DNA from 4 places in the Pseudomonas sp. LBUM1671 genome. Region 4 is predicted to be linked to each of the others. Evidence: predicted binding sites of a transcription regulator. Region 4 holds the regulator's gene; each other region holds the start of a gene.
The links. Region 4 encodes FliA, which starts transcription of late flagellar genes. Its sites were predicted from a motif close to CTAAAGTTTNNNNNNNNNNNGCCGNTAA; they were not measured.
Positions count from the first base shown of each region.

Region 1 (5,395 bases), 3.2 Mb from region 4:
ACGTTGAGTCCGAAGGCGGCGTGGCTTTCCGTGGCGCGTTCCTGATCGACGACAAAGGCGTTGTCCGTTCGCAGATCATCAACGACCTGCCGCTGGGCCGTAACATGGAAGAGCTGATCCGTCTGGTCGACGCTCTGCAATTCCACGAAGAGCACGGCGAAGTCTGCCCTGCCAACTGGAAGAAAGGCGACAAAGGCATGACCGCTTCGACCGAAGGCGTCGCGGCTTACCTGACCGAGAACGCTGCTGCGCTGTAAGGCACGTTTGAGGCACAAAAAAACCGGCCGTTGAGGCCGGTTTTTTTATGGGCGGGATAAATCCAGCTACCAGGATCAGTCGTTGAAGTCTTCCCAGCCGCCCATTTGTTTCCAGCGATTGACGATGCCGCAGAACAGCTCGGCCGTCTTCTCGGTATCGTAGCGCGCCGAGTGAGCCTCGCGACCGTCAAAGTCGATGTCCGCCGCCTGGCAAGCCTTGGCCAGTACGGTTTGACCGTAAGCCAGACCGGCGAGGGTCGCGGTATCGAAACTGGAGAACGGATGAAACGGGTTACGTTTCATGTCCAGACGCGCGACAGCGGCGTTGAGGAAGCCCAGGTCGAAGCTGCTGTTGTGCCCGACCAGAATCGCCCGTTTGCAACCGTTGGCTTTCAGGGCCTTGCGGATGCCGCGGAAAATATCGGTCAGGGCTGCTTCTTCGCTTACCGCCATACGCAGCGGGTGATCGAGCTTGATTCCGGTGAATTCCAGTGCGGCTGCTTCAATATTCGCGCCTTCAAAAGGCTCGACACGGAAGAAATAGGTGTGATCGGGGTACACAAACCCTTTTTCATCCATGGCGATCGTGGTCGCGGCGATTTCCAGCAAGGCGTCAGTGGCAGAGTTGAAACCACCGGTTTCAACGTCGACAACAACGGGCAGGTATCCACGGAAGCGCTCAGCCATCGGGTGGCGTGAACCACCTCCGCCGCCTTGACCGTCCTGTTCGTCGTCGAAATGGTCTTCACTCACGCGTGTTCCTCCAGCAGGCGCCAGCGCAGTTTTTCACCGGCGCGCAGCGGGATTACGGTCAGCTCGCCAAATGGCAGGCTGGTCGGGGCGGTCCACTCATCGCGGACCAGGGTGATGCGATCGGTGTTCGCCGGCAGGCCATAGAAGCGCGGGCCGTTGAGGCTGGCGAAGGCTTCGAGCTTGTCCAGCGCGTTGCGCTGTTCGAAGGCTTCGGCATACATCTCGATCGCTGCATAAGCGGTATAGCAACCGGCACAGCCGCAAGCGGCTTCCTTGGCGTGCTGGGCGTGCGGCGCCGAATCGGTGCCGAGGAAGAACTTGTCGCTGCCGCTGGTAGCGGCGTCGAGCAGGGCTTCCTGATGGGTATTGCGCTTGAGGATCGGCAGGCAATAGAAGTGCGGCCGAATCCCGCCCACCAGCATGTGGTTGCGGTTGTACAGCAGGTGATGCGCGGTGATGGTCGCGCCAACGTTGGCCGAAGCCTCGTTGACGAACTGCACGGCGTCTGCGGTGGTGATGTGTTCGAATACCACTTTGAGCGTCGGGAAACGCTCGACCACACGACGCATGTGCTCATCGATGAAGAGTTTTTCGCGGTCGAACACATCGACATCGCCACGGGTGACTTCACCGTGAATCAGCAAGGGCATCCCGACGTCGGCCATGGCCTCAAGTGCAGGGAAAATCTTGTCGATACTGGTGACACCAGAATCCGAGTTGGTGGTCGCGCCGGCCGGGTACAGCTTGGCGGCGTAGACGAAGCCGCTGGCCTTGGCCTCGCGAATTTCGTCGGGCTGGGTGCGGTCGGTCAGGTACAGCACCATCAACGGTTCGAAACGACTGCCGGCCGGGCGGGCAGCGAGAATCCGCTGGCGATAGCCGTCGGCTTCAGCGGCGTTACGCACCGGAGGTACCAGGTTGGGCATGATGATTGCGCGACCAAAGGTGCGCGCGACATCCGCAACGGTATTGGTCAACACAGCACCATCGCGAAGATGAATATGCCAGTCGTCGGGACGCAGCAGGGTCAGGCGGTCGGACATGAGGGGATTCCAGGCGGGTCAAACTCTGGGGAATGCTACCGGAAAAGACTCTCTCAGGCACTCGCTATCAAGTTTTGCAGGAAGCTTCCGATATCCAACAGGTATGCCGTAAATATGTGTATCGGTCTTTTTGTTGTAGAAGCCAGTGGAGCCTCCCGTGCGCCAGCGTTATTTAGCCTTGCTCAGTGTGTTTGCCAGCCTCCCTGCGATGGCGCTCACTTTCCAGACGCGTCTGGAGAGCATCGAGTGGACGGTCGAAGGTGACAAGTTCGAATGCCGCCTGACTCAACCGATCACCGATTTCGGTTCGGGTGAATTCGTGCGCCGTGCCGGCGAGCAGGCGACGTTTCGTCTCAAAGCCTACAACGCGATGATCGGCGGCGGTTCCGCGACGCTGCTGGCGGCCGCTGCGCCGTGGCAACCGGGACGTGGCGACATCAACCTGGGCTCGGTGAGAATCGGCAGCGGCAATGTGTTGTTCAACAGTTCGCAGGTTCAGGCCGGGCGCCTGATCAGCGGGTTGATGGACGGCCGCAGCCCGGTCATCCGCCATTCCTCTGGCGATGGTCGCGTGTCTGAGGTGCGCCTGTTGCCGGTCAAGTTCAGCAAGGCTTTCAACGACTATCAGGGTTGCGTCGCGAAGCTGCTGCCGAAGAATTTCGAGCAGGTCAAACAGTCCGAGATCGGCTTCCCGGGTGAAGGCGTCGATCTCAATCCGCAAGCCAAGGCGCAGTTGCAGGTGATGCTGGAGTTCATGAAGGCGGATCCGACGGTCAATCACATCGAACTCGACGGGCACTCCGACAACAGCGGCAATCGCCTGACCAACCGCGAGCTGTCACGCCGCCGGGCGCTGGCGGTAATGGAGTATTTCAAGGCCAATGGCATCCAGGAATCGCAGATCACCATGCGTTTCCACGGTGAACGCTATCCTGTGGTGCCAAACACCAATGCCACCAACCGCGCGAAGAATCGCCGGGTAGCCGTGCGCCTGGAACGGGTGGCACCGACCGAGAAAGTCGCCCCTCAAACCACCACGCCGGGAAGCTCCTCGGCGACCTCCTGAGCCAGCTGAATTCGTCGCTCGCTCGACAGAATCTGTCGCTTCGTCGTCATAAGCTGTCGCGCCTCTGTAAATTATTCCGTATGACCGGTAGACTTCACGGCTTTCCGTAGAACCCCGTGGAGTGATGGCATGGCGGACGTAAACAAGGTCGTTCTGGCGTATTCCGGCGGCCTGGACACTTCGGTGATCCTCAAGTGGCTGCAGGATACTTATAACTGTGAAGTCGTGACCTTCACCGCTGACCTGGGTCAGGGCGAAGAGGTCGAACCTGCACGCGCCAAGGCTCAGGCCATGGGCGTGAAAGAGATCTATATCGACGATCTGCGCGAAGAATTCGTGCGTGATTTCGTTTTCCCGATGTTCCGCGCCAACACCGTTTACGAAGGCGAGTACCTGCTGGGTACTTCCATCGCTCGTCCGTTGATCGCCAAACGCCTGATCGAAATCGCCAACGAAACCGGCGCTGACGCCATTTCCCACGGCGCCACCGGCAAGGGCAACGACCAGGTTCGTTTCGAACTGGGCGCCTACGCACTCAAGCCAGGCGTGAAAGTGATCGCCCCTTGGCGCGAGTGGGACCTGCTCTCCCGTGAAAAGCTGATGGATTATGCTGAAAAGCACAACATCCCGATCGAGCGCCACGGCAAGAAAAAATCCCCGTATTCGATGGATGCCAACCTGCTGCACATTTCCTATGAAGGCGGCGTGCTGGAAGACACCTGGACCGAGCACGAAGAAGACATGTGGAAATGGACCGTCTCCCCGGAGAAGGCTCCAGACAAGGCGCAATACCTGGAGCTGACCTACCGCAACGGCGACATCGTGGCACTGGACGGCGTCGAAATGACCCCAGCCACCGTGCTGGCGACCCTGAACCGTATCGGTGGCGAACACGGCATCGGCCGTCTCGACATCGTCGAGAACCGTTACGTGGGCATGAAGTCCCGTGGCTGCTACGAAACCCCAGGCGGCACTATCATGCTGCGCGCTCACCGTGCGATCGAATCGATCACCCTGGACCGCGAAGTGGCTCATCTCAAAGACGAGTTGATGCCTAAATACGCCAGCCTGATCTACACCGGTTACTGGTGGAGCCCTGAGCGTCTGATGCTGCAACAGATGATCGATGCGTCCCAGGCACACGTGAACGGCGTTGTGCGCCTGAAGCTGTACAAGGGCAACGTGATCGTCACCGGTCGCAAGTCCGACGAATCGTTGTTCGATGCCAACATCGCGACCTTCGAAGAAGACGGTGGTGCTTACAACCAGGCCGACGCGGCGGGCTTTATCAAGCTCAACGCCCTGCGCATGCGCATTGCTGCAAACAAAGGCCGGAAGCTTTTCTGAGACCTTTGAAGCTGCAACGACGGTAATGGAAATGTGGCCTTGTCGGTGACAAGGCCACATTTCTGAAAGAGGGATGTTTCCTGCCGTGCATCATGTTTCAACTTTCTTATTGTTGTTACAAATACGCTTTCGTCTGCTTTTGCGCTCCGATTGCCCTTCGAGCGCTGTCTTCTGCTACCGGTATTCAAGCCATCATCGTCATGCCATGCGAGCTCAAATTGTAGGCAACCCAGAACGCAGTGCTGTTGCGCTTCTTTGTTTGTTTCGCATGCTTGTGTGCGCCTTCCTTCAGCAATGCCTCTGAATCAGTACACGTGAGAAACACGATAACGCGCGCAGGGTTTTCCTGTGGTTGCTGGACCTTTTCCATCAAGGTGTTGAAATCCATTTTGCTGCTCATCCATCGTGCGTCGACGATGTGCAGATCCTTTAACAGCACCGTTGAGCGTACGTGATGCTCAATCAACGGCTCAGGTGTGCCTCCTTGTGGTTGATCGGCATCGCTCATGGCCTTTATGAAATGCTTTCCTTTTTCAAAATCAGAGGGCGCGTAAAGCGATCTATAGTTGAAGTTTAGTGTGGCGAAGAACAGGAAGAGCAAATAAAAAGGGAAGCTGATAAGGAACCAGATATAGATCTCTCTCTCCTCATCGCCGAGAAAGGGAAGAGAAATAGCGGCCGATGTTTCAGACAGGGTTGCAAATATCGCGATGATTGTCATGGGGTTGGAGATTCTTGTTTTTAATTTGTTCATGTTTTTTGCTCATGAAAGATTGTCTTTTCTCGATGGGTTCGTGGAAGTTAAGAGTGCTGGTAAGTTAAAGATGTGGCGGAGAAAGCTGTCTACTGTTTTGGTGATTTCCTCTTAGTTGATTTGTTAGTGGGGGTCATAGTAACTGTATTGTTTGTGAGTCGGGTATTTTTGTTTT
Region 1 is NZ_CP166782.1:4,938,031-4,943,425, reverse strand. Features, by position in the region: gene ACA060_RS22895 (peroxiredoxin) at 1-257, shown strand, start outside; gene rnt (ribonuclease T) at 333-1,010, opposite strand; gene pyrC (dihydroorotase) at 1,007-2,053, opposite strand; gene ACA060_RS22880 (flagellar protein MotY) at 2,211-3,119, shown strand; gene ACA060_RS22875 (argininosuccinate synthase) at 3,249-4,466, shown strand; gene ACA060_RS22870 (hypothetical protein) at 4,651-5,220, opposite strand.
Region 1: a site for FliA is predicted at 2,120-2,147, ahead of ACA060_RS22880 (flagellar protein MotY). Genes of this name have one in related genera too.

Region 2 (5,395 bases), 2.7 Mb from region 4:
ATAGGCCAGCGCACGCACTTCGTCGGCCACCACCGCAAACCCTCGACCGCTTTCCCCGGCCCGCGCGGCTTCAATGGCCGCGTTGAGCGCTAGCAGATTGGTTTGCTCGGCGATCGCCCGAATCACATCCAGCACCTTGCCGATGTCCTTCGACTGGTTGGCCAGGGATTGCACCAAACCGCCGGTGATCTGCACATCGCTGGCGAGTGCACTGATGGCCGTGACGGTTTCGCTGACGCGCTCCTGGCCAACGTGCGCGGACTCACTGGATTGGCGCGTGGCGTCGGAGGTCGACACGGCATTGCGGGCAACCTCCTCCACTGCCGTGGTCATTTCTGTCACGGCGGTGGCCGCTTGTTCAATTTCGTTGTTCTGTTGTTGCAGGTTCTGCGTGCCGTCGAGGGTGACCGCGTTCAACTCATCAGCCGCCGTGGCCAATTGCGCCGCCGAACCGCTAATACCTTGCAGGGTTTCCCGCAGATTCTGTTGCATGGTCGCAAGGGCCTTGAGCAAGCGGCTGACTTCGTCGTTGCCATGGGTTTCGATGGGGCGAGTCAGGTCGCCTCGGGCGACGTTTTCTGCGGCGTGCAAAGCTTCGCCCAGCGGTTTGACGATGCTGCGGGTCAGCAGCATGGCCAGGCCAACGGTGGCCAAGGCTGCGAGGGCGATGAACAGGCTGACGATCATTCGCGATGTTTCGTAATGCGCTTCGGATTTCTGGCTTTCGGCGGCGACTTGTTTGGCGAACAGATCGGCCAGGTCATTGAGCTGTTTACCGGAGCCATCGACCACGGTTTTCATGTCCACCAGCAGCAGCTTGGTCAGTTCGTCACGGCGTCCCTGCTCCGCCAGTGAGAACGATTGGGCAATGCCGGCACGATACGCCGCGAAGGTGGTTTTGAACTGGTCATACAAGGCCTTGCCTTCGACGGTGTTGACCAACTGGTCGTAGGCGGCAATCTTCTCGCTCAGCTCTTTGTCGCGGGTGTCCATCTGGCCGCGATACACAGCAATGTTCTTCGGGTCCTGATCGAGGGCCATGCGCAGGGAAATGGTGCGGATGCGCAGCATGATCTCGCGGATCTCATCACCGCCGCGGATACTCGGCAGCCATTGTTTCTCCAAGGCCACCTCGCTGTCGCGAATGCTCGACATTTGCCCCAGCGCGAAAACCCCGAGCAAGGCGACCAACACAGCAATCAGAGCAAACCCCAAGGCAGCCCGAGGTGCGATATTCAACTGACGAAGCAACATAACGAACGCCCTATTCTTGTAGTACTTGGATAAGGGGCGTTGTTTCGGCAGTCCCCGTCGCCTCGTTATCGGCAAGTTGTACGATGACTGAAGTGTGTTTTTATGAAGACAAAAAAAATCCCCGTATCTTTCGATACGAGGATTTTTAATATGGTCGGGGTAAGGGGATTCGAACTCCTGACATCCTGCTCCCAAAGCAGGCGCGCTACCGGACTGCGCTATACCCCGGTAAAAAAAAGGCACCTTTTAAAGGCGCCTTCTGCGAACAGAGCTTTTGGCGTCTGATCTTAAGATCTGATCCCAGCGTTAACTGGTTTCAAAAATGGTGGGTCGTGTGGGATTCGAACCTACGACCAATTGGTTAAAAGCCAACTGCTCTACCAACTGAGCTAACGACCCAAAAATGGTCGGGGTAAGGGGATTCGAACTCCTGACATCCTGCTCCCAAAGCAGGCGCGCTACCGGACTGCGCTATACCCCGGTTTGAAATTGGCTCCGTGACCAGGACTCGAACCTGGGACCCAATGATTAACAGTCATTTGCTCTACCGACTGAGCTATCACGGAACTACATATTTCAATTACAACGTTTGACGCTTTGTTGCACTCTCTTCGACCCGTTCGCATCGCTGCGTTCGTGTGTCTGAGGCGCGCTATTCTACAATCTTAAGCACCTCTGTCAACCCCTTAAATTGCATTCAAGTTAATGATTTGCAACTTATTTCAGATTCCTGCTTGGGGAGCAGAAACCCTTACGGGCGACTTACTGCGGGGCGCACTTTACAAGCCTTTTCCTTTCAGTTCAACAACCTGACGAAAAAAAGGCCTCGCGATGCGAGGCCTTGTTTATTTCACCGCCGTGACGGGTCAGGCAAATACGATCTCGTCGTTCTCCACCTTGCCGACAGCCGTGTCGCCAGGCATGAATCGACCGGACAGAATCAGCTGTGCCAGCGGGTTCTCGATCCAGCGCTGAATCGCTCGTTTGAGCGGCCGCGCGCCGTACACCGGGTCGTATCCCACCGCGATCAGCTTGTCCATGGCCTCTGGACTCAGCTCCAGTTTCAGCTCGCGCTCAGTCAGACGACTGCGCAGACGACCCAACTGGATCTCGGTAATGCCCGCGATCTGATCCCGCGCCAATGGCTCGAAGATCACGACTTCGTCGACCCGGTTAATGAACTCCGGACGGAAGTGTGTGGAAATCGCATCCATCACTGCCGCACGTTGCGCCTCGCGATCACCGACCAGTTCCTGGATCTGCACCGAGCCCAGGTTGGAGGTCATGACGATCACGGTGTTCTTGAAATCCACCGTGCGGCCATGGCTGTCGGTCAGGCGCCCATCTTCCAGCACTTGCAGCAAGATGTTGAACACATCCGGGTGGGCCTTCTCGACCTCGTCAAGGAGGATCACCGAGTAAGGCTTGCGACGCACCGCCTCGGTCAGGTAACCGCCCTCTTCATAGCCCACGTAGCCTGGTGGCGCACCAATCAGTCGGGCGACGGAATGTTTCTCCATGAACTCGGACATGTCGATCCGCACCATCGCCTCTTCGGTATCAAAGAGGAACTCGGCCAGCGCCTTGCACAGCTCGGTTTTACCGACACCGGTCGGGCCGAGGAACATGAAAGAACCACTCGGGCGATTCGGGTCGGACAACCCGGCCCGGGAACGCCGCACCGCGTTGGAAACGGCGATCACCGCTTCGTCCTGGCCGATCACGCGCTGGTGCAACAGGCTTTCCATCTTCATCAGCTTGTCGCGCTCGCCTTCGAGCATTTTCGACACTGGAATGCCGGTCCACTTCGAGACGACTTCGGCGATCTCTTCCTCAGTCACCTTGCTGCGCAGTAACTGGTTCTCGCTTTTACCGTGCTGATCGACCATTTGCAGGCTGCGCTCCAGGTCTGGGATCACCCCGTATTGCAGCTCGGCCATGCGGTTCAGGTCGCCTTTACGGCGCGCGGCTTCCAGTTCCTGACGGGACTGTTCAATTTTCTGCTGGATCTGTGCAGAACCCTGAACCTCGGCTTTTTCCGAGTTCCAGATTTCTTCGAGGTCCGAGTACTCACGTTCGTGGCGAACGATTTCCTCCTGGAGTTTCTCCAGACGTTTCTTCGCCGCGTCGTCGCTTTCTTTCTTCAGCGCCTGTGATTCCACCTTCAGCTGTATCAGACGGCGCTCCAGACGATCGAGCACTTCCGGCTTGGAGTCGATCTCCATGCGGATGCGGCTGGCCGCTTCGTCGATCAGGTCGATGGCCTTGTCCGGCAACTGACGGTCTGTAATGTAGCGATGACTGAGCTTGGCCGCGGCGATGATAGCGCCGTCAGTGATCGCCACTTTGTGGTGGACCTCATAACGCTCTTTCAGGCCACGCAGAATAGCGATGGTGTCTTCTTCGCTCGGCTCGTCCACCAGGACTTTCTGGAAGCGCCGTTCGAGGGCCGCATCCTTCTCTATATATTGGCGGTACTCATTGAGCGTGGTCGCGCCGACACAATGCAACTCGCCGCGCGCCAACGCAGGCTTGAGCATGTTGCCCGCATCCATCGAGCCTTCGCCCTTGCCGGCGCCGACCATGGTGTGCAGTTCGTCGATGAACAGAATGATCTGCCCTTCCTGCTTCGACAGTTCATTGAGCAAGGATTTGAGGCGCTCTTCGAACTCGCCGCGGTACTTGGCGCCGGCAATCAGCGACCCCATGTCCAAAGACAGCAAGCGCTTGCCCTTGAGACCATCCGGCACTTCACCGTTGATGATGCGCTGGGCCAGGCCTTCGGCGATGGCGGTTTTACCCACGCCGGGCTCACCGATCAGCACCGGGTTGTTCTTGGTGCGGCGTTGCAGCACCTGGATGGTCCGGCGAATTTCGTCGTCACGGCCGATCACCGGGTCGAGCTTGCCTTCTTCGGCACGCTTGGTCAGGTCGACGGTGTACTTGTCCAGCGCCTGGCGCGACTCTTCGTGGTTGGCGTCATTGACCGCCTCACCGCCGCGCAGGTTGTTGATTGCGTTTTCCAGGGCTTTTTTGCTCACACCTTGGCCGAGCAGCAACTTGCCGAGTTTGCTGTTCTCATCCATCGCCGCGAGCAACACCAGCTCACTAGAGATGAACTGATCGCCCTTCTGCTGAGCCAGGCGATCGGCCTGATTGAGCAGGCGCGCCAAGTCCTGCGACATGTTCACGTCGCCGGTGGGGTTCTGGATTTTCGGGAGCTGGTCGAGCTCTTTGGTCAGCTCTTTACGCAGGCTGTTGACGTCAAAACCGACCTGCATCAACAGGGGTTTGATCGAACCGCCCTGCTGCTCAAGCATCGCCTGCATCAAGTGCGCCGGCTCGATACCGGGATGGTCAAGGCCGACGGCCAGCGATTGGGCGTCGGATAGAGCTAACTGCAATTTGCTGGTTAAACGATCTATACGCATGGGTCACCTTCCTTTTGAGCAGGCCGGACCTATAAAACATCCTGAATGAAGAAACCTGCCAGATACCGTTATAGATGCGGTCGATTCTGGGAGTTTCAAGCGTCGAACAGTTGATGTAGATCAGGAAAGCTTAGTCTTCGAGCCAGATAAGGGAGGCAAACCGACCAGTGCGTGGACTGCGGCGGTAAGAAAAGAAGCGAGGATCGGTCACGGTACAGAAACCGCCACCATAAACAACGGTGACACCGCGCACAGCCAGACGCAAACGCGCCAGCTCGTAGATGTCAGCCATGAATTTGCCAGCATTTTGGCTCGGCACAAAGGCTTTGGCCGCTTCAGGCAGTTGCTGGACGAAAGTCTCGCGCACTTCGGCGCCGACTTCGAAGGCTTGCGGGCCAATGGCCGGGCCAAGCCAGACCAGCACGTCTTCCGGAGGTACGGCCAAACTGTCGAGCGTTGCTTCGAGCACACCCGCCGCCAACCCGCGCCAACCGGCATGGGCCGCCGCAACGCGAGTGCCCGCGCGGTCGCAAAACAATGCGGGCAGGCAATCGGCGGTCATCGCGGCGCAGGCGATTCCGGGTGTGGAAGTCCAGCTGGCGTCGGCGGTGGCCGTGATGCCTGGATCCGCGTGGGCCACGGCGATGCCGTGAACCTGCTTTAACCAGGCCGGTTGAATAGAAAAATGATCGGTGAGGCGACGGCGGTTT
Region 2 is NZ_CP166782.1:5,347,522-5,352,916, forward strand. Features, by position in the region: gene ACA060_RS24720 (methyl-accepting chemotaxis protein) at 1-1,254, opposite strand, end outside; tRNA gene ACA060_RS24725 (tRNA-Pro) at 1,406-1,482, opposite strand; tRNA gene ACA060_RS24730 (tRNA-Lys) at 1,578-1,653, opposite strand; tRNA gene ACA060_RS24735 (tRNA-Pro) at 1,659-1,735, opposite strand; tRNA gene ACA060_RS24740 (tRNA-Asn) at 1,745-1,820, opposite strand; gene clpB (ATP-dependent chaperone ClpB) at 2,121-4,685, opposite strand; gene pgeF (peptidoglycan editing factor PgeF) at 4,816-5,395, opposite strand, start outside.
Region 2: a site for FliA is predicted at 1,320-1,347, ahead of ACA060_RS24720 (methyl-accepting chemotaxis protein). Genes of this name have one in related genera too.

Region 3 (5,395 bases), 1.2 Mb from region 4:
CAGTTTGACGCTGCTGGGTTTCACCTTCACCGGGTTGATGCCCGCACCCGGCAATCATGGATGGTTCGCCCTGTTTCATAGAGGAGCGCAGCCTCGATCCCTCAACCTGCATTGCCCCTACATGCAACAGCTGCACGACGACTTGCAGCGCAATACCGAAACACTGGCCAGCGCTCGCTCAGCTGCTTGAGTCTTTTCTGTGAAAGTCATTGCCCGGCTGCGCGCAAAGCTCCACCAGCCAGTCGACAAACACCCTTACCCGCCGGGACAACTGGCGGTGTGGGGGATAGAGGGCCGTCAATGGCATTCCGGGGGGCGGCGTCGATTTCATGATTTCGCACAAACGCCCTTCCTTCAATTGACGGGCAACGTGGTAGTACGGTGTCTGCACCAACCCGTAGCCTGCCTCGCAGGCCGCAATGTAACCATCAGCACTGTTGACCGAGACATGCTTGGGCAGATCTACCTGGCGGATTTGATCGTTGATCATGAAGTCCAGGCCGAAGCGTTTTCCGGTTGCACTGGAGAAGTACTCCACCATCCGATGGCCCTCGAGGTCCGCCAGGGTTTGGGGGGCGCCGTAATGCGCCACATAATCGGGGCTGGCGCAGGTCACCTGATCGAGCATGACCAGCGGCCGCGCCACCAGTGAGTCATCCAGCGCCGAACCGCCGCGCAGCACACAATCGACGCCTTCACGAATCAGGTCGACAGGTCGGTCATTCAAGCCGATGTCCAGTTCGATCAAGGGATAGCGACGGGTGAAGTGCGGCAATGCGGGAATCACGATCAAACGCCCGATCCCGGACGGCATGTCCACTCGCAGCAGGCCTTTGGGGTTCTGGCGAGCGGCGGAGAACACTGCTTCGGTTTCCTCCAGATCAGCCAGCAATCGCACGCATCTCGGGTAGTAGGCCGCACCGTCGAGGGTCAGGCTGATTTGCCGCGTGGTCCGTTGCAACAGTTGCACACCAAGATGCGCTTCAAGCTGCTTGATCAGGATGGTCACCGAAGCGCGGGGCAACTGCAGGCTGTCTGCCGCTTTGGCAAAGCCGCCCAACTCGACGATTCGGGTGAACACGCGCATGGCGTTAAAGCGGTCCATGGTCAGAGCGCTCCAAGTGATTGTTTAGAATTTGCAAACAGTGATAGCAGTTTTAGCCGGTTTATCTTGTTTCTGTCGAGGTCAACACTAGGGTCTTACACCACAGGGAGTTGATTTCATGCAAACACGTCAATTGGGCAAAAATGGCCCGCAGGTTTCGGCCATCGGTCTGGGCTGCATGGGCATGACCGATTTCTACACGACCGGTGTTGACACCCGCGAAGCCATCGCCACCCTGCATCGGGCGCTGGAATTGGGGATCAACCTGCTCGACACCGCTGACATGTACGGCCCGCACACCAACGAAGAACTGATCGGCAAGGCCATTGTCGGCAAGCGCGAGCAGGTGTTCCTGGCCAGCAAGTTCGGCATCGTCCGCGATCCGTCCAACCCCGGCGCCCGGGGCGTCAACGGTCGCCCGGAGTACATTCGCGACGCTATCGACGGCACGCTTAAACGCCTGGGCGTTGAAACCCTGGATTTGTACTACCAGCACCGCATCGATCCGCAGGTGGCCATCGAGGAAACGGTCGGCGCAATGGCCGAGTTGGTCAAAGCCGGCAAGGTGCGTTATCTGGGCTTGAGTGAAGCGTCAGCCGACACGCTGGAGCGCGCGCACAAGGTTCATCCCATCAGCGCCCTGCAAAGTGAATATTCGCTGTGGAGCCGCGATCAGGAAGAAAATGGTTGCCTGGCCGCATGTCAGCGCCTGGGCGTTGCCTTCGTCCCTTACAGTCCATTGGGTCGAGGTTTTCTGACGGGCGCACTGAAAAGCGCGGATGACTTCGCCGCCGACGATTACCGTCGCTTCAGCCCGCGCTTTCAAGGGGATAATTTTGCGAAGAACCTGTTGCTGGTGCAGCAAGTTCAGGCCCTGGCCGCCGACAAAGGGGTGACGGCGGGCCAACTGGCGTTGGCCTGGGTGCTGGCGCAAGGTGATTATCTGATCCCGATTCCGGGGACCAAACAGCGTAGATACCTTGAAGAGAATGTTGCTGCACTGGAGGTAAAACTCAGCCGTGACGAGTTGCACGCGCTGGAGGCGATCTTCCCGGCCAATGCCACCGCTGGCTTGCGCTATCCAGAGGAAGTCATGAAGTTGCTTGACCGGTAGCCAGGCCTGGCCCACTCAGCCTGAGTGGGCCAGCACACCTAGCGTCAGGCCTTGGAGCTGACGCCACCATCGGTAGGAGGCACCGTCGTGCCATTGCCCTTGCCGTAAGTCTGCAAGTTCTGCAGTACGTAGATTGCTGTCTTGAACTCCGGGATCAGGCCAGCGGAATACTTGTCGCCCTTGATGCTGTTGCTCTGGATGGTGTCCAGTTGCGTGGCGAAATACTCCAGCGCATTGAATTTTGCATCCGGGTCTTTCTGCACGCCGAACCGGTCAAACTTGTCGCCGGCATTCATCAATGTCATCCACGTAATGTCGGAAATCAGCCCCTTGCCTCTCAAAAAGGAACTGAGATTGCCCAGTTGTTTGGCGGAGACATTTTCCGGATCGAAACCTTTTACGTTTCGATGGATTTTCATTGCATCCATTTTCGCCGTGCTCAGCGCGTTTGGATTGCTCCCCACCAGTGACAGCATTTGCTTGATCCGGGCGCTTTGCTTGATAGGCTTGCCGCCGCCCGTATCCTGAACCAATAAACCTGCCTTGGATGTCCAAGCCCCGGCGTAGCCGATAGTCATGATTGCACTCCCGACGGCGTGACCATAAAAAACTCCTTGTTAACCCCGATTTAGAGCGGCCAAGTATCAGCGTGGCAACTTGCCATACCAACAAGTATTTCCGGTTTTTACAATTTTCGTACATTCACGATACAAAGCACCAAGTGCCTTGATTCATTGGTCTATACCAACTCGCCGTCATTGGACTGGCAGCTGATCAACCTCGTTTGTATCCACATCGACACCTTCATGACCCGACCGTCCGTCACCCCGCCCGCATCTTGTACGTTCGTACCTAAAGCTCGTCTTTCGCAGGCCGATAGCCCTTCGAAGCGCCGATCTTTTGATCGAAAACCACAATAAAAACGCTGCACAAGGACCGGTCCCATGCCCGCATTCCGCACCATCCAGGCTCGCTACACGCTATTTCTGGTCCTGTTCATCCTGCTGTTGTTTGTCCTGACAGTGGTCGGCATCAGCCAGTTGGTCGCGCCTAAACTTCGTCACACCGAAGAACAGGTCGCCCTCAACCGCATCGCCGAAGTGGCCGAGCAAATCCAGGGCGAACTGAACAAGGTTCAAGCGCAACAACGCAGCATCACCCAGACCATTGCGTTGCTCGACAGCGCCGCCATCGACACCGTCCTGCCGGGACTGGTCGATCAGTACGGCGAGTTGAAAGTGTTCGGTGGCGGGATCTGGCCGTTGCCCGGCCAGCGTGAGGCCGGACGCAACAAGTTCAGCACCTTCTGGCACCGCGACGCCTCGGGCAAGCTGGCGGTCAATACCTTCTGGAACAGCGACGCGGCCCCCAACTATTACGACCAGACCTGGTACAAGGGCGGCATGCAAACCCCGCGAGGCCAATGCGCCTGGGCCGCGGCCTACAAAGATGACGCCAGCGCCGAGCCACGCACCAACTGCGCCATGGCCATTCAGAAAAATGGTGCGGCGTATGGCGTCTCGACCATCGACGTGACCCTGGGCTTTTTCAATGACCTGATCGCGCGCAAGGAAAAAGACCTCGGCGCGCAAATGCTGATCGTCGAGGCCGACGGCAAGATCATCAGCAACAGCTCGCGGATCAATGGGCCGATTGTGCTGAAGAACATCAGTGAACTGGCCGGCAACTCGCCATTCGCCAGTCAAGTGAAGGCCGGCCTGCAAAACCGTGATCAGTCGCAGCGTGTCGAGTTCGACAACAACGGCGAAGCCAACACCTTCTTCATGCGCCCGATCGAAGGCACGCCGTGGTTCCTCGCCACCGCCCTGCCCACCAAGCTGATCACCGCCCAGCGTGACGACGTGCTCAGCACCTTGAGCCTGCTGCAAATTCCGATGGTGATCCTGCTGGTGTTGCTGCAGATCTACGCGATTCGCCAACTGATCCAGCGCATGAAAATCCTCAAGGCCAACATCGACGCCCTGTCCGCTGGCGATGCCGATTTGACCAAGCGCATCACCATCCGCGCCGAAGACGAACTGGGCGCCATCGGGCACTCGGTCAACGCGTTCATCATTTATCTGCAGAACATGATCGGCGAAGTCACCCAAGCTACCGGCGCCATGGCGTCCAGTCTCGACAACCTGCAACGCACCTCGGCCCACACCAGCCAGATTCTGGTGCGGCACGCGTCTGAAACCGATCAGACGGTGACGGCGATTACCGAGATGAGTTCGACGGCTGAAAGCGTCGCGCAGAATGCGGCCGAAACCGCGGCCTTCACCCAGCGCGCCAATGAAAACGCCGACCGTTCGCGGGTCGTGGTCGGAGAAGCGTCCAGCAGCGTGATCGCGTTGATCGACGAGGTGGCGAGCGCTACTCATAAAGTCGAAAGCATGCAGGAGGATGCGCAGCGCATCACCGAGATTCTCGGGGTGATTGGCGCGATTGCCGGGCAAACCAACTTGCTGGCGCTCAACGCCGCCATCGAAGCAGCCCGGGCCGGTGAGCAAGGTCGCGGTTTCGCGGTGGTCGCCGATGAAGTCCGCGCCCTCGCCGCTCGCACCCAGGCCAGCACCTCGCAAATCAATGAAATGCTCAAGCGCCTGACCCAAGGCGTGAGTTCGTCGGTGAGCGCCATGGAAAACACCCAGGCCAGCTGCCAGTCCGCCGCCGATGCCACGGCGCGGGTCAACACGGGGCTGGATGAAATGGCCGGCTCGGTCAGCCACATCAACAGCCTGAGCACGCAGATCGCCACCGCTGCCGAGCAGCAAAGCGCGGTAACCGAAGAGATCAACCGCAGCATGGTGCAAATCCGCCACATGGTGGATGAGCTGGTGAAAAGCGGCCAGGCCAGTGAGCTCAACACCCAGCAACTGCTGCAAGCCAACGCGCGCGTCAGCTCGATCATGGGGCGATTCAAGGTGCGTTGACCGCTGCCCGATGACACAAGCTCCCTGTGGCCAGGGAGCTGGTGTAGTAAAAGGTTGTGGTGGTGCGGAGCTTTTGTGGCGAGGGGATTTATCCCCGTTCGGCTGCGCAGCAGTCGTAGATTTTTTGGGGCCGCTTCGCAGCCCATCGGGGATAAATCCCCTCACCACAACAGCCCCCTTCAACACAATGGCTCAGCGTTTGCTGTATTACTTCGAAACAACCTCGTATCTCTTCGCGGC
Region 3 is NZ_CP166782.1:2,913,503-2,918,897, reverse strand. Features, by position in the region: gene ACA060_RS13500 (GNAT family N-acetyltransferase) at 1-190, shown strand, start outside; gene ACA060_RS13495 (LysR family transcriptional regulator) at 179-1,105, opposite strand; gene ACA060_RS13490 (aldo/keto reductase) at 1,224-2,219, shown strand; gene ACA060_RS13485 (hypothetical protein) at 2,264-2,797, opposite strand; gene ACA060_RS13480 (methyl-accepting chemotaxis protein) at 3,164-5,155, shown strand.
Region 3: a site for FliA is predicted at 3,072-3,099, ahead of ACA060_RS13480 (methyl-accepting chemotaxis protein). Genes of this name have one in related genera too.

Region 4 (5,395 bases):
CGGTCTACCTGGCTGGCCATGAGCACGAGCTTGAGCAAGTTGCTTTCAACTTCGGTGACCAATTGGGTTACGCGTTTGATCACTTGACCGGTGAGGTCCTGGTAATCCTGGGCCAGCAGAATGTCATTGAGGTTGCTCGACACCGTGCGATTGTCTTCGCTGCTGCGTGTCAGGAAACCGTCGACCCGCCGAGCCAGTTCGCGGAACTCTTCGGCTCCGACTTCGCGACGCATGAACCGACCCCAATCCGTGCTCAACGCCTGGGCTTCTTCGCTCAGGCTGTTGACCAGCGGCGTGGCGTTCTCCACCAGGTCCATGGTGCGGTTGGCGGCAGCCTCGGTCAGCTTGACCACATACCCCAGGCGCTCGGTGGCGTCCGTGATCTGCGACACTTCCTCGGCTTGCGGCATGTTCGGGTCAATCTGGAAATTGACGATCGCGCTATGCAGCTCGCGAGTGAGCTTGCCCACTTCCTGATACAGGCCGCGGTCACGGGTCTGATTGAGCTCATGGATCAGTTGCACGGCGTCGCCGAACCTGCCTTTTTCAAGGCTTTCGACCAGTTCGACCGCGTGTTTTTTCAGGGTCGATTCAAAATCGCCCAATGAAGATTCTTTATGCTCCATAGCTCCCCCGTGGCGCAGTGGATCAACCGATGCGTTCGAAAATCTTCTCGATTTTTTCTTTCAACGCCTGGGCCGTGAAGGGTTTGACCACATAGCCGTTAACACCGGCCTGGGCCGCTTCGATGATCTGCTCGCGCTTGGCTTCTGCAGTCACCATCAGCACTGGCAGGTGCTTGAGCTTTTCATCGGCGCGTACGTGACGCAGCAGATCGATACCGGTCATGCCAGGCATGTTCCAGTCCGTTACCAGAAAGTCGATGCTCCCGCTGTTGAGAACCGGAATGGCGGTAGTGCCATCGTCAGCCTCGACCGTGTTGGTGAACCCAAGGTCACGCAACAGGTTTTTTATGATCCGCCGCATCGTTGAGAAGTCATCAACGATGAGGATTTTCATGTTCTTGTCCAATTCGACCTCCAAGCAGTCTTAAACGCGCCCAGCACCTGGACGCGCCATTTCAATCAATCCGGCAATGCATTCGATGACTGTCTGGAGCACAACAGATCGCGACCGGTGCAGTTCAACACCCCACCGGCCTCGTTCGCAGTGTCCCCACACTGCCTTCAGCGCGCTCGCCACTCCCCCAAACGCCCCCGCAAACGGGCCGCGCACTGGCTATGTAACTGGCTGACCCGCGATTCGCTGACCCCCAGGACCTCACCGATTTCCTTGAGGTTCAGCTCTTCGTCGTAGTACAGCGCCAACACCAGTCGCTCACGCTCCGGCAAATTGGCAATCGCGTCCGCCAGCGCTGCCTGGAAGCGTTCATCTTCCAGATCGCGTGACGGCTCCAGATGTGCACTCGCGCCATCCTCGTGCAGCCCTTCGTGTTCGCCGTCCTGCAACAGATCGTCGAAACTGAATAACCGGCTGCCCAGGGTGTCGTTCAAAATCCCGTAATAATCATCGAGACTCAATTGGAGTTCGGCCGCAACCTCATGATCTTTAGCGTCACGACCGGTTTTAGCTTCAATCGAGCGAATTGCGTCGCTGACCATCCGGGTATTGCGGTGGACCGAACGTGGCGCCCAGTCCCCCTTGCGTACTTCATCGAGCATCGCGCCACGGATTCGAATGCCCGCGTACGTCTCGAAACTCGCGCCTTTGCTGGCGTCATATTTGGTCGATACTTCAAGCAGGCCAATCATCCCGGCCTGGATCAGGTCTTCAACCTGAACACTGGCCGGCAGACGGGCCAGCAAGTGGTAAGCAATGCGTTTGACCAGTGGCGCGTAACGCTCGATCAGCTCGTACTGCGCATCACGTGCCGACTTCTTGTAGAGGTTGTAGCCACTGGCTGTCATAGGACGGGTCCTGCGGTCTGTTGCACGAGGCGCTCGACGAAAAACTCCAGGTGCCCACGCGGGTTGGCAGGTAACGGCCAGGTGTCGACCTTCTGCGCGATTGCCTTGAACGCCAGGGCGCACTTGGAACGCGGGAAGGCTTCGTAGACGGCGCGCTGCTTCTGCACAGCCTTGCGCACGCTTTCGTCGTAAGGCACCGCGCCAACGTATTGTAGGGCGACGTCGAGGAAGCGGTCCGTGACCTTGGTCAACTTGGCGAACAGGTTGCGACCTTCCTGCGGGCTCTGGGCCATGTTGGCCAGGACGCGGAAGCGGTTCATGCCGTAGTCGCGGTTCAGCAGTTTGATCAACGCGTAGGCATCCGTGATCGAAGTCGGCTCGTCGCAGACCACCAGCAAAACTTCTTGCGCGGCGCGAACGAAACTGACTACCGAGTCACCAATGCCCGCAGCGGTGTCGATCACCAAGACGTCGAGGTTGTCGCCGATATCGCTGAAGGCCTGGATCAGGCCGGCGTGTTGGGCCGGGCTCAAATGAACCATGCTCTGCGTGCCGGACGCGGCCGGGACGATGCGGATACCGCCGGGGCCTTGCAACAGCACGTCGCGCAGCTCACAGCGGCCTTCGATCACGTCGGCCAGGGTACGTTTGGGTGTCAGCCCCAGCAGGACGTCGACGTTCGCCAGCCCCAGATCGGCGTCCAGCAGCATGACGCGCCGGCCGAGCTCAGCTAGAGCCAGGGACAAGTTCACTGACACGTTAGTCTTCCCGACGCCACCTTTGCCGCCGGTCACCGCGATCACCTGTACGGGATGCATGCTGCCCATGTTATTTCTTTACCTTGTCTTGCATAGACGGAGGCCACATTACTGGCTGCGCGTTCATCAACTGAACAATGCATGGCAGACCATCGATGTAGGTACAAAAACTGTTCATTAGTACCTCAGCCAACCTGCTTGGTCGGGCTGTGGTAAATATCAGCGAACATGTCAGCCATGGCTTCTTCGCTGGGTTCTTCCTGCATTTGCACGCTTACGGCGCGACTGACCAACTGATGACGACGCGGCAGATGCAAATCATCCGGAATACGCGGGCCATCGGTCAGGTAAGCCACCGGCAATTCATGACTGATCGCCAGGCTCAACACCTCGCCCAGACTTGCCGTTTCATCCAGTTTAGTCAGGATGCAGCCAGCTAGCCCGCAGCGCTTGTAACTGTGATAAGCGGCCGTTAGAACCTGTTTCTGGCTGGTGGTTGCGAGAACCAGATAATTTTTTGACTTGATGCCACGTCCAGCCAGGCTTTCGAGCTGCATGCGCAGGGCCGGATCACTGGCCTGAAGGCCCGCGGTATCGATCAGCACCACGCGTTTGCGCAACAAGGGATCCAGCGCCTGCACCAGCGATTGGCCCGGATCGACGTGAGTGACCGACACGTTGAGAATCCGGCCCAGGGTCTTCAATTGTTCCTGAGCACCGATACGGTAGCTGTCCATGCTCACCAGCGCGATGTTTTGCGCGCCGTATTTGAGCACGTAGCGGGCCGCGAGCTTGGCCAGGGTGGTGGTCTTGCCCATGCCGGCCGGGCCGACCATGGCAATCACGCCGCCCTCTTCCAGTGGCTCGACTTCCGGCGTGGCAATCATCCGCGCCAGGTGCGCCAGCAACATGCGCCAGGCCTGACGGGGCTCGTCAATGTCGGCAATCATCGCCAGCAAGTCGCGAGACAACGGGCCGGACAGGCCGATGCGTTGCAGGCGACGCCAGAGATTGGCCTGGGCCGGACGGCTGCCTTGCAGCTGATTCCAGGCCAGGGAGCCGAGTTGCACTTCCATCAGCTCGCGCAGGCTGTTGAGCTCGAAACGCATCGAATCGAAAGCCCGTGGGTCCACGCCGCCAGCAGCGGGTGCCGGGGCTGGAGCGGAACGACGAGGTTCGGCGTAGGTCGGTTCGATCAGCGGCTCGGCGGCGGTCAATGGCAGGCCGGCGAACAACTGGCGATTGGTGGTCTTGTCGCCTTCGGTCTCGCCTTCGCCACGCAGGCTCAATTCGGCCTGGGCGGTGACGATCCGCGACTGGGTCTTGCGCAGCTCATCCTCGAGTTCCATGTTCGGAACACGCGGGGCCAGCGCCGACAATTTGTAATCCAGGGCAGCCGTCAGCTCGACACCACCGGCGATCCGGCGATTGCCAATAATGGCGGCATCAGCGCCCAGCTCATCACGAACCAGTTTCATGGCCTGACGCATATCGGCGGCGAAAAAACGCTTAACTTGCATAAACCACTACCTCAGCCGTTGGGCCCTACTGTCGCAACGATGGTCACTTGCTTGTTGTCAGGTATTTCCTGATAAGCCAACACATGCAAACCCGGGACTGCCAGTCGGCCGAATCGCGAAAGCATCGCGCGAACCGGACCGGCCACCAGCAGAATCACCGGTTGACCTTGCATTTCCTGACGCTGCGCCGCATCGATCAACGAACGCTGCAGCTTTTCAGCCATGCTTGGCTCCAGCAGAACGCCCTCTTCCGAGCCTTGTCCTGCCTTCTGAAGACTATTGAGCAATATTTGTTCCAACCTTGGCTCCAGCGTGATAACTGGTAGCTCGGAGTCAGTGCCTACAATGCTTTGGACGATTGCGCGGGAAACGCCGACGCGCACCGCAGCCACCAAAGCGGCAGTATCTTGACTCTTGGCCGCATTGTTGGCGATGGCCTCGGCGATGCTGCGAATATCCCGCACGGGCACCTGTTCGGCCAACAACGCTTGAAGCACTTTGAGCAGCTGCGAGAGCGAAACCACCCCCGGCACCAGCTCTTCGGCCAGCTTCGGTGAGCTTTTGGCCAGCAATTGCATGAGTTGTTGGACTTCTTCGTGACCGATCAACTCGCTGGAGTGCTTGTACAGAATCTGGTTCAAGTGCGTCGCCACGACCGTGCTGGCATCCACGACGGTGTAACCAAGCGATTGTGCCTGGGCACGCTGGCTGATTTCGATCCACACCGCTTCCAGGCCAAAAGCCGGATCTTTGGCGGTTATGCCGTTGAGCGTGCCGTAGACTTGCCCCGGGTTGATCGCCAGTTCGCGATCCGGGTAAATCTCGGCTTCGGCCAGGATCACGCCCATCAGGGTCAGGCGGTAAGCACTCGGCGCCAGGTCGAGGTTGTCACGAATATGCACAGTCGGCATCAGGAAGCCCAGGTCCTGGGACAGCTTCTTGCGCACGCCCTTGATCCGCGCCAGCAACTGACCACCCTGGTTGCGATCCACCAGCGGAATCAGGCGATAGCCGACTTCCAGGCCGATCATGTCGATCGGCGTCACATCGTCCCAGCCCAGCTCCTTGGTTTCCATGGCACGGGCCGGCGATGGCAGCAGCTCTTGCTGACGCTTGACCTCTTGCAGGGCCTGAACCTTGACCACGTTCTGCTTCTTCCAGAACAGGTACGCACCACCGGCCGCCAACG
Region 4 is NZ_CP166782.1:1,745,609-1,751,003, reverse strand. Features, by position in the region: gene ACA060_RS07895 (protein phosphatase CheZ) at 1-626, opposite strand, end outside; gene ACA060_RS07890 (chemotaxis response regulator CheY) at 649-1,020, opposite strand; gene fliA (RNA polymerase sigma factor FliA) at 1,188-1,928, opposite strand; gene fleN (flagellar synthesis regulator FleN) at 1,925-2,755, opposite strand; gene flhF (flagellar biosynthesis GTPase FlhF) at 2,872-4,206, opposite strand; gene flhA (flagellar biosynthesis protein FlhA) at 4,218-5,395, opposite strand, start outside.